Regions from separate parts of the Peribacillus sp. TH14 genome, predicted to be linked through region 2. Evidence: riboswitches for the same ligand, from Rfam matches in the RefSeq annotation. Region 2 holds a riboswitch; each other region holds the start of a gene.
What was found. Region 2 has a riboswitch for cyclic di-AMP ahead of JFU50_RS20870 (cation:dicarboxylate symporter family transporter). Riboswitches for the same ligand answer to the same signal wherever they lie in the genome.
Positions count from the first base shown of each region.

Region 1 (5,298 bases), 2.5 Mb from region 2:
AATCACCATTTTTCAATTTCTGATTATTGCTCTGCAATATTTCTATTTAAAGGAATTTTCAGAACGGAATAATTATTTGGTGCTTTTAATGATTGTTCTATTCTATCTGGCCACGTGGTTTGTTAAAGCCTTTTTAGCGTACATCCAAGTGGGCGTATTTGTATAAGGTGGGTGAAAACAATGAAAAAATGGAAAATTGCAGCCGTATCAGTGGCATCGGCTGCGTTAATAACCGTTAACTTTTACCTTATTGAAAAGAAAGAAAGCAAAGTAGAACGAACTGTTTTTGTCGAAAACTGGACAAAGGTAAAAAAAGATACAATTACGGATACTATTCAAACAAAAGGGGTAGTTAAACCTGTAGAAGAGTATGATATCTATTTCGATACCAAGAAAAATGATTTTCAGAAATTCCTTGTAAAAGAGGGAGATGAGGTAACGGCTGGATCTTCGTTGTTTGAATATACTACACCCGAACTTGATGCTCTCAAAGGAAATCTAGAAGCGGAAAAAACTGCCGCTGAGGGTGAAATGGTGGGGATTAATGATTACATTGATAAGTTGAAAGCTTATCAAGGAAGTTTGACAAGTAATTCTAATAAAGCAGTAATCGATAATTCGATAGAAAAGAGCTTAAATATTGATATAACAACTACCTCTTCAGACTTGATTGAAAGTAATATTGAGCAAGAAATGTACAAGCTGGAACTTGAAAAAAACCGCTTGGAAGAAAAGGTTGTTATGCTGGATGCTCAATTAAGTTCAATTGAGGAGCAAAAAGTCGCGGTTGAGACGGCGAGTGAGGCTGATGGTGTTGTAAAAAATATCAATAAAAACCTGAATAATCCCATTATATCCATTGTTTCAACAAATGTGGCAATTGAAGGGGATTTCTCTGAAGAGGAGATGAAAAAAGCTGAAGTGGGCATGACTATAAAGGCAAGTTCCCCTGATTTAAAAAAGGCGTTGAACGGAACAATAGGTCGTATACATTCTTATCCAGAAGAGGAGCCATCACTAAAAAAAGATAACAGATTTCCATTTCAGGCATTGATTGAGCCAGGAGATGAAGAAACTAAACCTTTGTTGGTAGGGTCAAAAGTCAATCTTACTGTAATAACCAATGAGAAAGCGGGTGTACCCTCTATCCCTGTAGAGGCAGTACATCATAAAAAACAGCCGCATGTCTACAAATTGACTAAAAAAGGCTATGTGGATAAACACTATATTACAAAAGGGCTTAAAGCAGAAGGAAAGCAAGAACTCATAAAGGGACCGGCGGTAGGTGATGTTATTCTAATAGAACCGAATAGGATTGTGAAAAATCATTCTTATTTTGTTACTCCAATTCAGTTTGAGAAGGTGAAATCTGCTAGTTATAAAAAATTCACCACTCGGGAAAAGGTGAGGTATATATTACTGGGTATGTTAGAAAAATAATCCATTTTTTCATTATTCGAGAGAGGGGATATATCAATCAGTTTTATTGTTATTTATATATCCATATAACAAAATTAAGCAAAATAGAGAATGTGTTATTATAGGTAAAATAGTCACTAATACAGAATATTCAGACATTTGCAAAGGTTTTTTCTTAAAGGGACAAGAAAAAATATTTACAGAATAACATTTTTAGTATAATATTTTATTATTAAGTATTCGCTTAATCTTATTACAAGAACGGGGGACCCATTTTTGCGGATTTTTTTCGCTAGGGGTGAATTCAGAAATGAAAGGGCTTTTGTGTTTCCAATTCCTAACCCGACAGCTAACCTCGTCAGCGTCTTTAAGGGAACATGTGTGAATATTCACGCCTATAGGAAATCGACACATGAAGTGTCTTTTTTTTCGGCGTAAAGATAGAGTTTTTCAATAAAAGAAAAATTACTTTCTTTCTATTAGTATCTTGTTTCCCTTACCGAGACAAAATGTTTTTGCTTTAAAGACTTTATGGAAGGTGAGGAAAGTAAATGAAGAAATTTAAATTAAGTTTAGCTAGCCAAATTTTTATTGGTTTAATTCTAGGGATTATTGTTGGTGCCATTTTTTATGGTAATGCGACAGCCCAAAACTTTTTACAACCATTCGGAGACATTTTCCTACGAATGATTAAAATGATTGTAGTACCAATCATTGTGTCAAGTCTTATCGTTGCAGTTGCGGGTGTAGGTGATTTAAAAGCAGTAGGTAAACTAGGAGCTAAATCACTTTCATACTTTGTGGTGGTAACAATGATAGCGATTGCTGTTGGTCTAGTTTCCGCGAATATTATCCAGCCTGGTGCTGGTGTAAATATGAACAATCTAGAACAAACTGATATTTCTACCTATGTTGATACAGCAGAAACTAAGCAGCATGAATCTTTTGTGGATACAATTGTTCACATTGTGCCATCCAATCCAATTAAAGCTATGGTAGAAGGCGATATGCTAGCAATCATTTTCTTCTCTGTTTTGTTTGGACTTAGTATTGCGGCTATCGGTGAAAAAGGTAAACCTGTATTCCGTTTCTTCCAAGGTGCAGCAGAAGGAATGTTCTACTTAACTAATATGGTCATGAAATTTGCTCCTATCGGGGTATTTGCACTAATCGGTGTGACCATCTCCAAGTTCGGTTTGGAATCTTTAATTCCATTAGGTAAGTTAGCGCTTTCTGTATACGGAACAATGATTTTCTTTGTAATTGTCGTTCTGGGTCTTATTGCAAAATTTGTAGGGTTCAATATCTTTACGTTGATTAAGCTTCTAAAAGAGGAATTAATTCTTGCGTTCTCGACAGCAAGTTCAGAGGCAGTTCTTCCGAGAATCATGGAAAAAATGGAGAAAGCGGGATGTCCGAAGCATATTGCTACGTTTGTTATTCCGACAGGATACTCTTTTAACCTTGATGGTTCTACATTATATCAAGCGTTAGCAGCTATCTTCATCGCTCAAATGTATGGGATTGATTTAAGCGCTTATGAACAAATTACACTAATGTTAGTGTTAATGATCACATCTAAGGGGATTGCAGGTGTACCTGGTGTATCTTTCGTAGTTCTTTTAGCGACATTAGGAACAGTTGGTATTCCAATTGAAGGTTTAGCATTTATTGCTGGTATTGACCGTATTCTTGATATGGGCCGTACAGTAGTAAACGTTATTGGTAATTCACTTGCAGCAATCGTTATCTCAAAATGGGAAGGTCAATTCAACCCTCCTGCCAATAATGAAAAACTAGAACAAGTTTCTTAATATAAAAAAACCAGAGTGATATGTCACTCTGGTCAGTTTGTAGACAAAAGGGGTTCGGAATGTTTTAATTCCGGACCCCTTTTGAAATTCCCTTTGAATTTTGCTCAAGAATAAGAGATTGGGCCTCTACGAGCCCACTTTATTAAGCCATTCTTGGACCTTGCCATGTCCAATTGGCTATCTTCTTTAAATTCATGGCAGCGAAAGTAAGCATCGCCTGCATCGACAATTTTTTAAGTCCCCTTAAAGTAGTCCAACGCATACCATGCTTTTCTTTTGCATCTGCGAATACACGCTCTATTGTTTCTTTACGTTTCGCATATATAGGTTTTACATCCTTGTGATGACGCAGATGATCTGCTTCTTCCATATAATTTTGCCAGATATGGCGTGTCACCACTTTTTGATTGTCTTTGCTTACTGTACACTGTGATAAAAATGAGCATGTCGCACAAGTGTGTTTGGGTGATTTGTACTCGCGATAGCCCTCTTTATTTGTTGTTGAGTACTTTAAAATCTCGCCCGATGGGCAGAGATAACAATCAAAATGTTCATCGTAAACATAGTCATGCTTGCGAAAGAACCCTTCTTTTGTTCGTGGACGTGTATAGGGTAAAGCTGGTGTGATTTCTTTCCCAAAAAGGTAGCTTGTAATGGCTGGTGTTTTGTAAGTCTGCATCTGCGGCAACAGCTTCAGGTTTTCCAACTTTCTCAATCACTTGTTCAACAAGAGGCTCTAAGATATGACTATCATGCGTATTTCCCGGTGTTACAATCGTCCCCAGCACAAAACCGTTGCGGTCCGCAGCCGCATGAAATGAATAGGCAAACTGTTTTGTTCGTTCATCTTTTACATAGTAGCCACTCTCAGGGTCAGTTGTACTTTCTTTAATTTCTTTGGTTTCTTCTTTATCAAATTTATCCGGTGGAAAAGGCTTCTTTCCATTGTTTTCACGATCTTGATTTATTTCTTCTTGAAGGCGTCCTTGATATGCTCGTGTTTCCTTACGAACGATTTTCTTTTCGAATTTTCGCTTATTCGCACTGGCTTTCACATGTGTTGAATCAACGAATACGTGCTCTGCACTTATTAACTTTCTTTCTGAAGCTGTCATTAAGATACGATAAAAAATCCGTTCAAACAGGTCTGTATCTTTAAAGCGACGCTCATAATTTTTCCCGAACGTTGAGAAGTGAGGTACTTTATCATGGAAACCGTAACCTAAAAACCAACGGTAAGCCATATTCGTTTCAACTTCTTCAATCGTTTTACGCATCGAACGAATACCGAAGGTATATTGAATGAATGTCAATTTAACTAAAATAACTGGATCAATACTTGGGCGCCCTATCTCTGAATACATATCTTTCACCAAGTCATAAATGAAAGTGAAGTCAATGGCCCCCTCAATTTTACGAACCAAATGGTTCGCTGGCACCAGTTGATCCAAAGTAATCATTTCAAGTTGATCTCGCTGAATAGAATTATGTTTCGAAAGCATCGTCATCACCTCAAGTTTTAATACTTCTATATTAAAACAAAAAGGACTGTAGGCAAAAGTGGTTATATCTAATTGTTAAAACAAAGTTGATTGGAACGGAAGGTGCGAGACTCCTGCGGGAAATGCGTGTCCAAGGGAGACCCCACAGGCGCAAAGGCGCCGAGGAGGCTCCCTGACCGCCCGCGGAAAGCGAGTGCCTGGAGTGGAAATCAACGTCGAATTTTTACAACCCCTCAAAAAAACTGTAGACAAACTCGATTTTCATCGAGTTTGTCTACAGTCTGACCAGAGTGATATGTCACTCTGGTTTTTTTTTGTGAATTTTGAAAAACTAATTCTTATTTTTGAACAATCCAGAAGCGGCAATCTGATGAGAAAGTGATGACATCATCGCTTTCATGGAATAATTCACTTCGGTAAAAACTTTCTAGGAAAGTAAAACCTGCTTCATTGAGACAGTCAAAGACCTCCCGCTGATTAGGTATATGAAGAAAGGTATCTTTTTGTAGGGTCTTTCCAGAAGTGAAAATATCACCAAACTCATATAGCCGGTCATCCTGTTT
Region 1 covers NZ_JAEKEK010000001.1:1,760,174-1,765,471, reverse strand. Annotated here, with positions in the region: gene JFU50_RS08545 (hypothetical protein) at 1-166, shown strand, start outside; gene JFU50_RS08540 (efflux RND transporter periplasmic adaptor subunit) at 181-1,440, shown strand; cyclic di-AMP (ydaO/yuaA leader) riboswitch at 1,651-1,798, shown strand; gene JFU50_RS08535 (cation:dicarboxylate symporter family transporter) at 1,971-3,233, shown strand; partial or broken gene JFU50_RS08530 (IS1182 family transposase) at 3,376-4,735, opposite strand; gene JFU50_RS08525 (class I SAM-dependent methyltransferase) at 5,074-5,298, opposite strand, start outside.
Region 1: linked by a shared signal. The riboswitch ahead of JFU50_RS08535 (cation:dicarboxylate symporter family transporter) and the one ahead of JFU50_RS20870 (cation:dicarboxylate symporter family transporter) in region 2 are both predicted to bind cyclic di-AMP.

Region 2 (5,298 bases):
TTTTACCAAGTCTTTTCTAGCACTCAAGCAAATACTCTCACCTAGATAATCCATTTGCTCCTCATCAGATAGGTTAACAACAATCTCCTGAGAGCCTGATACACACTATACCACTCTTTTTGAACCAACAAAATGGACCTTTTTTAATTTAGCCTCAAACGTAATTCTATTAGGCTGAAAGCGACTTTGGGTAATGTTTAAGTGTCGAAGATGATACTCAGTCACTCCCTTGTTTTGAAAAAACTTTAGAGCATACTCATGTATATTCCTCCCTAAATCAGCTCGACGTTTTTCAGGAATTAGATAATAGATTTAGATAATAGATTTACATAACCAATCTCATTGCCTCTGACTGTCGTATTGTAAGCTTCAATTGACCAATTGGTATGCCATTTTCTACCACTATCACAAAATCATCGGGTATTTTCCAAGGAATAAACTTTAACACACTGTAAGTCTAAATTACACGATAGAAGAAAAAAATGAAAAAAGGGAACTGTTATGGCTGAAAATCAATCAAGTTTACCTTGAAAAATGTAGGAACTATCCGATATATAAAAATAATTAAGTGTTTATATTGAGAACAATAATGGTGGTGTGTGCTCAGTATGGAAATTATCGAAAAATATCGAAAAATGTCGAAAAAAGTCTTATATTCCCGAATTTTCTTTAAATAATTATTGTAAGCGCTTCATTTTAATGTTACATTATTGATTCATCCCTTAAAAATAAGGAAGAAAGGAAGTATTTTATAATCACTGAATAGAACTACATAGATTAAAAAAGGAGGATGAAATTGGTAAAAGAGGAAGCGTAAATGGGGATTTACACCACACACATATCTCAAAGATTACCAAACTTTATATCAAACTTGCGATTTTAAAAAGATTTTAAATGTCTCATGTATTAATATCATTTGAATCATCGTATTTTCAATGAGCCCACTCTAAAAAAGAGGATAAATTTTTATAATCGTAGAGAAAGATGGCGTGCCCCTAAATCCTATAATAAATATTTACAGATTAATATTTTTATTATAAGTTGGTTCTCTTAATCTTATTAATAGAACGGGGAAACCATTTTGCTGATATTTTCCGCTAGGGGTGAATTCAGAGATGATAGGGTATTTGTGTTTCCAATTCCTAACCCGACAGCTAACCTCGTCAGAGTCTAAAGGGAACATGTATGAATAGTCACGCCAATAGGAATCGACAAATGAAGTGTCTTTTCTTTCGGTATAAAGACAGAATTTTCAAAAAATAAAATTCACTTTCTTTCTATTTAATAACTTGTATCCCTTACGAGACAAAATGTTTTTACATCAAAGAACTTATGGAATGTGAGGAAAGTAAATGAAGAAAATTAAATTAAGTTTAGCTAGCCAAATATTCATTGGATTAATTCTAGGGATTATTGTTGGTGCCATTTTTTATGGTAATGAGACTGCCCAAGGCTATTTACAACCATTGGGAGATATGTTCTTACGCATGATTAAAATGATTGTTGTACCAATCATTGTTTCAAGTCTGATTGTTGCCGTTGCAGGGGTAGGCGATTTGAAATCAGTAGGTAAAATTGGTGCCAAATCACTTTTATACTTTGTGGTAGTAACGCAAATAGCAATTCTTGTTGGTCTGGTTTCCGCTAATTTACTTCAGCCGGGCGCTGGTATAAACATGAACCAGCTTGAACAAACAGATATATCCAGTTATGTAGATACAGCAGAAACTAAGCAGCATGAATCTTTTGTAGATACAATTGTTCACATCGTACCATCGAATCCGATTAAAGCGATGGTAGAAGGCGATATGCTAGCCATTATTTTCTTCTCTGTATTATTTGGCGTTAGTATTGCCGCAATTGGAGAAAAAGGTAAACCGGTATTTCGATTCTTCCAAGGTACGGCAGAAGGGATGTTCTACTTAACCAACTTGATTATGAAATTCGCTCCAGTCGGTGTATTTGCACTAATAGGGGTAACAATCTCTAAATTCGGTTTGGCGTCATTAATTCCTTTAGGTAAGTTAGCGCTTTCAGTATATGGAACAATGCTTTTCTTTGTACTTGTCGTTCTTGGAATTATTGCTAAAGTAGTAGGGTTTGGTATTTTTAAATTGATTAAGCTTCTAAAAGAAGAGTTAATTTTAGCATTTTCAACAGCTAGTTCGGAATCCGTCCTCCCAAAAATCATGGAAAAAATGGAGAAGGCCGGATGTCCAAAACATATTGCATCATTCGTAATTCCGACAGGCTACTCTTTCAACCTTGATGGTTCTACGTTATATCAAGCATTAGCAGCCATTTTCATTGCTCAAATGTATGGAATTGATTTGAGCATCATGCAGCAAATTACCTTAATGCTAGTGTTGATGATTACATCTAAAGGAATTGCAGGTGTACCAGGTGTCTCCTTCGTCGTCCTTTTGGCAACACTAGGCACCGTCGGTATTCCAATTGAAGGCTTAGCATTTATTGCTGGTATTGACCGTATTCTTGATATGGGTCGTACGGCAGTGAATGTTGTAGGTAATGCACTTGCAGCAATCGTTATTTCTAAATGGGAAGGTCAATTCCACCCTCCTGCCAATAATAAAAATCTAGAACAAGTATCTTAATATTAAAATCCAGAGTAGTGTGTCACTCTGGATTTTTTTGGTGTAGTTTTCTGTTTACCTTCACGTCAGATCATTCCTTCCTGCTTCCAAATTTAGTGACTTTCATTTTGTCTCAGTCAGAAGTCTTAAACATGAAAATGCCAGATTGCCAGATGTTCAATTACCATTTACTTTCTTTTAAGGCTTTACTTCCTTCGTTAATCTCGTATGAAAAAATTCAATAAAGGTATTATCGTAAAGGAAACCTTTTCTTTAAATGGATGAGATGAGAGTGATATTGTTTCTTCCTCACAGGACTAATACTTGCCTTGCTCATTAAGTATTAGGTGATTTTGTTTGTCTTGCATTTTAAACTTCATATCAGGGCTTCCTCCTTAAGGTTTTGAGTTAGAATGGTATCTACACTCATATCTTACTGAGGAGCTCTATTTTTTTCAAAATCAAAAAATAGCTATCTACAGGAATGCTAACCTGCCCCGATAGTTCCATAATAAAAAAGATTACCTTAGCCATTATTGAAGTAAAGTAACTGGTAGTTGAGTAAAAAAATAAGAGCTGTCGAAACAGCTCTTCGCATAAATCTTTCGCCTATGCTTACTTTTTCAAAACAGGAATCCATATTTCACTTCTAAATGTTGGTGAGGTTACATCTTTTTTTTCGTTCCAAAGGATTTCTGGACCTTCTATTTGTTCATAGTTAGAGGATTGAAACCATTCGGAATAAATACGTCCCCATACATTTTGCAGTGTTTCAGGAAAAGGTCCGACTGCTTCGAATACCGCCCATATATATGCATCAACTTCAAGCAGTGTTAAGTTATCTGGGCACTCCCTCGTTGAGGCTACGCCTATATAATGATCAAGCTCCCCTTTTTCCTCCAACCTGCCTTCGGAAAAGTTCGCAGATACACTAAGCAGTCCTAATGGGCTGACATTCGATAGTTTTTGTTGCAATTTGTAGCTGAAGTCGCTGGATCTTCACCCATTCGGCGTGTGCAAAATTCGTGCATCTCGCTCCAGGGGGCGGCAAAAAAAGACCCATTTTACCGGATCTGCACTAAGTTTCTTTCTCTTTGATGGAAGGTTGCTAGATGTGAGGCACCTAATTGCTGCAACATTTTCTTGTTCTCTGCAACATATTTTCCCAGATCATCTGGATAGTGTGAATCTGAAGAAAGGGTAATCGGAATACCTTCGTTAACAATTGTCGTTAGAAAATCAATGGATGGGCACATATCTTTGGCCGGATAGCGATAGTATAAACCCGCATTCACCTCTGTGGCGGTATTCGTTTCCTTTAGTGCGACAGCAATGCGTTCATACCATTTTTGATTAAAAGATTCATTGTTTACTTTGAAATTAAATACTTTTAAATTATCTAAATGTGCAACAAAATCAAACATGTTTGAACGGATCATTTTTTCAACTGTTTCATAAAAACGAGTGTACAGCTCTTCTAAATCATATTCTTCAAAGTGAGATGCGGTTTGTGGGTTATCAAATCCCCAGCCATCCATATAATGAATAGAACCAATCACATAGTCCCACGGTTTTCCTTCTAAGAGTGCTTCTAGTTCCTCTTCTTGCCCGACAAAATAATCCGCTTCAATTCCTAACTTTAATGAGACACCTTCTTTTTCCCAGCGTTTTTTTGCTGCTACAATCGCTTCAACGAACTCATCCATTTTTTCTGTCATGACATTTTTTATCCAATACGATTGTAATACACCAATTGAATCGCTCGGATCAAGATTTAACGCCTTTTCAAAATAATTTTTTGTTTCTTTAAAACGATACAAATGATCGACAATACCTACTTCTTTCAATCCGATTTGTTTCGCTTTTTTTAAATATAAATCAAGCCACTCTTCGCCGTAACAACCACCATTCAGTCGCTTTTGCAACTGATTCACTTGATACTCAATTTTTTCTTTCGAGCCGTATTCTTGCACTTCGTTTGGCTGAAAATGTCCAAGGGCTTTTGCCGTACGTTCAAGCCAATTAAACGAATACGGGCCTTCTTCTAGATGTACATGATAATCGATTAACATTCTGATCCACTCCTTTTTGCGATAATCCAACGTTTATACCATTCTTTCCATTCCTTCGGACAAGGCTGATTACTAATGACTTCATCAAAATGGCTCGCATCACCAAATGAAAAGAAAGACGGAATACCTATTTTTGATGAATCTACAAGTAAAATATTCTTCTTGCTTCTTGCCATCATTTTAGCTGAAACGAGTGACTCATCTAAATCATAATCATAGATTGTATCTCCAACAATTCCACCGCAGGATATAAACGCTTTATCCATATGCATATGACTTAACCATTCTAGCGTCATTGCACCCGAGACAGAGGATTGCGCAGGGTTCGTAAATCCACCTAACAAAATAACCTTGCCCGTCACACGCTTCTCTTCAATCGCTTGGTTAAAGCGATCTGCTGCTGCAATTGAATTTGTCACAACAGTTAAATTTTGAACATTTTGAATTAAATCGGCAATATGAAATGTTGTCGTTCCAACATCGATGCCAATCGTATCACCATCTTCAATACGTGATATCGCTTCGAATGCAATTTGTTCTTTTTCTGCACGATTGATATCAAGCTTCCGTAAGTAAGCTTGTTCTTTTTCTAATGTTGTATATAGAACTGCTCCTCCATGCACTCGAGTTAT
Region 2 covers NZ_JAEKEK010000001.1:4,269,481-4,274,778, reverse strand. Annotated here, with positions in the region: cyclic di-AMP (ydaO/yuaA leader) riboswitch at 1,038-1,185, shown strand; gene JFU50_RS20870 (cation:dicarboxylate symporter family transporter) at 1,353-2,615, shown strand; partial or broken gene JFU50_RS20865 (GyrI-like domain-containing protein) at 3,210-3,563, opposite strand; gene JFU50_RS20860 (histidinol phosphate phosphatase domain-containing protein) at 3,659-4,666, opposite strand; gene JFU50_RS20855 (DeoR/GlpR family DNA-binding transcription regulator) at 4,660-5,298, opposite strand, start outside.

Region 3 (5,298 bases), 3.3 Mb from region 2:
ACTAAAAATAAAGTTTTCTCTATAAGTTGAGTATAGAAAAATTACAAATCGTGAGAGCGTATTTTGAGCTGATAAGAAACCACAAAGAGGAGAGAAGTACAAATGGTAGTTCCTAATTTACTGGTAATAAACAGGTGAGGAATTAAAGGTGTCTAGTGTGAAAAAACTCTGGGTGAGAGGAATCCAGAGTTTTTTTTTGGGATATTCAGAAAGAAATTTCCTTTTGTTAATAAATAAGAGATGTATTCAGCTTCGTTCTTCCCTATCTCTATTTTGGTGCGGATCATTTTTTTCCATTGTAGGACCACCATATTGTTCGTTAATTTCTTTAACCACTTGATCTAAAAATTCATCAGATATTATTGGGTTATCATTTTTTTTTGGCATGTAATTCTCTTCTATCCTTTCTTGGTACCATGCGTCTTAATCACTAATGAAGTATTCGTTAACAACATAACCTCTCTAAGAAAAAATTATTCTTTTTGTTTGCAAATTTTTCATTTACTTTTCCGAATCACGGGAGTATGATATCAACAGTTTCATATTTCTAAATCGCTGAAACCTTATGGTACGGGGGAACCGTTATTAGGATTGTTTTACAATCCAAGGGGTGAATCCTTTCTAGGTAGGGCTACTCAAAGGTCCGAATCCGACAGCTAACCTCGTAAGCGTTATATGAGAAGGAAGGTGGAGCTTGTGAGACAAAAAAATGATGTCTGCAGGTCTATTTAACTATGACTTGTGGGCATTTTTCTATTTTATTCTTGTTTTTTTCGTAAAGTTTTTTTCATATAACTGGGCAAAATAAACTTAATTTGAAAAATGGCGGTGATTTCTAGTGTTATCTTCTATAAAGAGGTTCTTAATAGGCCGGCCTCTAAAATCTACTGCATTAGGTGACCAAAAGCTTAACAAAACAAAAGCTTTGGCCATATTATCTTCTGATGCTTTGTCTTCCGTTGCATATGGCCCGGAACAAATTTTAATTGTTTTAATTACAGTGGGTGCCGCAGCATTTTGGTATTCCATTCCTATCGCCATTGGTGTATTGATTCTGTTAATGGCTTTAATCTTGTCCTATAGACAAATTATCTTTGCTTATCCTCATGGCGGGGGAGCATACGTGGTTTCAAAAAACAATTTGGGTGTAAATCCTGGGCTGATAGCTGGAGGATCTTTGTTAGTCGACTATATCCTAACTGTGGCTGTAAGTGTTTCTGCGGGTACAGATGCCATCACATCTGCTTTTCCCAGCCTACATTCATATAATGTCGTTATTGCTATAATTTTTGTAATTCTTCTTACCATCCTTAACCTAAGAGGGGTAACAGAGTCGGCTTCCGTATTAGCCTATCCAGTGTATCTTTTCGTTTTAGCGTTATTCATTCTGATTGGTGTAGGTGTATACAAAATTTTGACTGGTGAAGTTTCCCCTGACTTACATGCATCAATCGGAACACCAGTAGCAGGGATCAGTTTATTTATACTTCTAAGAGCTTTTGCATCAGGTAGCTCTGCATTAACAGGAGTTGAAGCGATTTCCAATGCGATTCCAAACTTTAAAAATCCAGCGCCTAATAATGCTGCAAAAACATTAATAGCAATGGGTTCCTTACTTGCTGTGTTATTTACGGGTATTGTATTCTTAGCCTATTATTTAAGCATTGTTCCTAGCGCAGAGGTAACTGTTGTTTCACAAATTGCTGAAGAGATATTTGGACGCAACTTTATGTATTTCTTTATCCAAGGAACGACAGCATTAATATTAATTCTTGCTGCCAACACTGGCTATTCTGCTTTCCCTTTGCTTGCGGTAAATCTTGCAAAGGATAAATTCATACCAAGGGCGTTTACAATTAGAGGAGACCGATTAGGATATTCCAATGGAATTATCATACTAGGACTTGCATCAATCATCTTAATAATCGCATTTGGAGGACATACAGAAAATCTTATTCCACTTTATGCGGTAGGGGTATTTATTCCATTTACGTTGTCTCAGTCCGGGATGATTGTTAAATGGATTCGCGAAAAGCCAAAAGGATGGATGATGAAATTAACCATTAATTCAATTGGTGCCATTATTAGCTTTATCGTCACGATGATATTCTTTTTAACCAAATTTACTCAGGTTTGGCCTGTTTTGATTTTTTTACCTATCATCATTGTTATTTTTCATCGAATTAGAAAGCATTATGAAGCAGTTGGTGACCAACTTAGGATTACAACTTGTGAGCCTATATTACCAATAGAAGGGAATATTATTATTGTACCTGTGGCTGGTATAACGCATGTGGTTGAGAACTCCTTAAATTATGCTAAATCTCTTTCAGCACATCAGGTTATTGCCGTTTATGTTGCTTTTGAAAGAGAAGATGAAAAAAAATTCGAAGAAAAATGGAAGAAGTGGCAACCAGATGTTAGACTCGTCACACTGAACTCTTATTACAGAAGTATCATTCAGCCATTAACTAAATTTGTAGATACAGTTGAACATAAAGCGAGGGAATCTAACTATAAGGTTACTGTAATCATTCCACAATTTATTCCGAAGAAAGGCTGGCACAATATTCTTCATAACCAATCTAGTTTACTGATCCGTGCCTACTTACTTTATAGAAGAAATGTAGTTATTACGACAGTACCTTATCATTTGAAGAAATAAAAATATATAACAAGTGATTTCACAGACAGCCTTACTTTGCTGTATTCTCTACCGAAAGAGCAAACCTTAACAGGGTTTGTCTACAGTTTTTTTGAGGGGTTGTAAAAATTCGAACGTTGATTGGAACGTAGGGCACTAAGCTTTCCGCGGGCGGTCAGGGAGCCTCCTCGGCGCCTTTGCGCCTGTGGGGTCTCCCTTGGACACGCTTTTCCCGCAGGAGTCTTGCACCTTCCGCTCCAATGAACTTTGTTTTAACAATTAGAAATAAACACTTTTGCCTACAGTCAGTCTTAGAGCAAACCTTAACTGGGTTTGCTCTTTCTTCAATTTACGCTCTATATTGAGAAAAGAGGGTTACCGCTGGCAATCCTTTTTATGTTGGACAATATTTCTGAAGCTGAATTTGTCTATCCTTTTGAATTTATCATTATCATTCATTAGATTAATTGGTTATTAGATGATCAAAATCTAAGAAGTTTTCATTGATAAAATTACCATGGCTCAATTTCCTTAATGAGAACATATTAAAAAAAGACAAAATAAAATTTCCTGATTTAATGTTTTGAACATACATATGTGGGGGTTGAAGATGGATATATTATTAGCTCTCTTACCGGCACTATTCTGGGGAAGTATCGTTTTATTTAATGTGAAACTTGGTGGTGGTCCCTATAGTCAAACGCTCGGTACAACGATTGGGGCTTTGATTTTTTCTATTGGGGTTTATTTTTTCGCGGATATCAAGTTGTCACCTCTAGTTTTTGGTGTGGGGTTTGTTTCAGGACTTTTTTGGGCTGTTGGACAAGCTAATCAGCTCAAAAGCATTGATTTAATGGGTGTTTCTAAAACAATGCCGATTTCAACGGGATTACAGCTGATTTCTACTACTTTATTTGGAGTCATAGTTTTTCACGAATGGTCTACACTAAAAGCAGTTATTTTAGGCGTACTGGCTTTAGTATTTATTATCATTGGAATCGTGTTGACCTCACTGGAAGATAAAGAATCAAAAGAGAGTAAATCGGGAAACTTGAAAAAGGGAATCGTTATTCTACTCATCTCAACATTTGGTTATTTAGTTTATGTGGTTGTTGCACGTCTCTTTGATGTTAATGGCTGGTCAGCATTGTTTCCTCAAGCAATCGGGATGGTGGTAGGTGGCTTATTATTAACGTTTAAACATAAGCCGTTTAATAAGTATGCAATTCGCAATATCATTCCTGGATTAATATGGGCAGCAGGAAACATGTTTTTATTTATATCACAGCCTCGTGTGGGAGTCGCTACGAGTTTTTCCCTATCTCAAATGGGCATAGTCATCTCAACTCTCGGCGGGATCATCATTTTACGTGAGAAGAAAACAAAGCGCCAATTAATTGGAATCGTTATTGGAATTATCTTGATTATTATAGCTGGGGTTATGCTCGGCCTCGCAAAAAGCTAATTGGAGGATGATAGAATGTATACAGATTTAGAAGGCAAGGTCGTTGTGATAACTGGTTCATCTACTGGTTTAGGAAAAGCAATGGCAATTCGCTTTGCTCAGGAAAAGGCAAAGGTCGTGGTTAATTACCGTACTAAATTAGAGGAAGCAGATAGTGTGTTAGAAGAAATCAAAAAAACAGATGGGGAGGCTATTGCAGTAAAAGGTGATGTCACCGTTGAAGAAGATGTAATTAATCTTGTGCAATCAGCCATAAAGGAATTTGGAAAACTAGACATTTTCATTAATAATGCAGGAATAGAAAATCCAGTACCTTCTCATGAGATGCCCTTAAGCGACTGGAACCGGGTAATTGATACCAATTTAACCGGTAATTTTTTAGGTTGCCGTGAAGCCATCAAGTATTTTGTAGAAAACAACATTAAAGGAAATGTGATAAACATGTCCAGTGTACATGAGAAAATTCCTTGGCCTTTATTTGTTCACTACGCGGCAAGCAAGGGTGGTGTGAAGTTGCTTACGGAAACTTTGGCGTTAGAATATGCGCCAAAAGGTATTCGTGTAAATAGCATTGGTCCTGGTGCAATAGCCACACCAATAAATGCCGACAAGCTTGAAGATCCTGAAAAGAAAAAGGATCTTGAAAGTATGATTCCGATGGGGTACATTGGAAAGCCTGAAGAAATCGCTGCGGTTGCCGTATGGCTGGCATCTTCAGAGTCTAGTTATGTTACGGGCATCACCCTATTTGCTGATGGAGGCATGACGAAATACCCTTCATTTCAAGCGGGAAGAGGATGAAGGCATCTCTTGAACAAACTCATCTTAATATTAATGGTTGAAAATTTACTTCTGGTATAATAGGCGAGCCCTTTTCTATACATAATAAGGGCTTTTCTCAACATAGTTCTTATGAAATAAAACTGAAAGAGCGGCCTTTTACCGGGTTGGCTCGTTCTTCAATCTTTTTAAGACTTTTTAAAAAGGGAAGATGCAAGTTCAGCTAAAAAAGAGTGAATCTGTCTCACAACTTATACTAGGCGTAGGTAGCTTAATGAATAGGTTTGATGCACAAAAAATCCCAGTAGGATCATTCCTACTGGGATTTTTACTAAATTAACGATTATGATGATTAAACCAGGTAATGAAGTTATCAACGACCGTATCTAAAAACTGAACAGTCGGTTCA
Region 3 covers NZ_JAEKEK010000001.1:977,609-982,906, reverse strand. Annotated here, with positions in the region: gene JFU50_RS04930 (hypothetical protein) at 247-387, opposite strand; cyclic di-AMP (ydaO/yuaA leader) riboswitch at 544-687, shown strand; gene JFU50_RS04925 (APC family permease) at 839-2,665, shown strand; gene JFU50_RS04920 (RhaT/GlcU family sugar-proton symporter) at 3,255-4,109, shown strand; gene JFU50_RS04915 (SDR family oxidoreductase) at 4,125-4,910, shown strand; gene JFU50_RS04910 (NADPH-dependent FMN reductase) at 5,226-5,298, opposite strand, start outside.
Region 3: linked by a shared signal. The riboswitch ahead of JFU50_RS04925 (APC family permease) and the one ahead of JFU50_RS20870 (cation:dicarboxylate symporter family transporter) in region 2 are both predicted to bind cyclic di-AMP.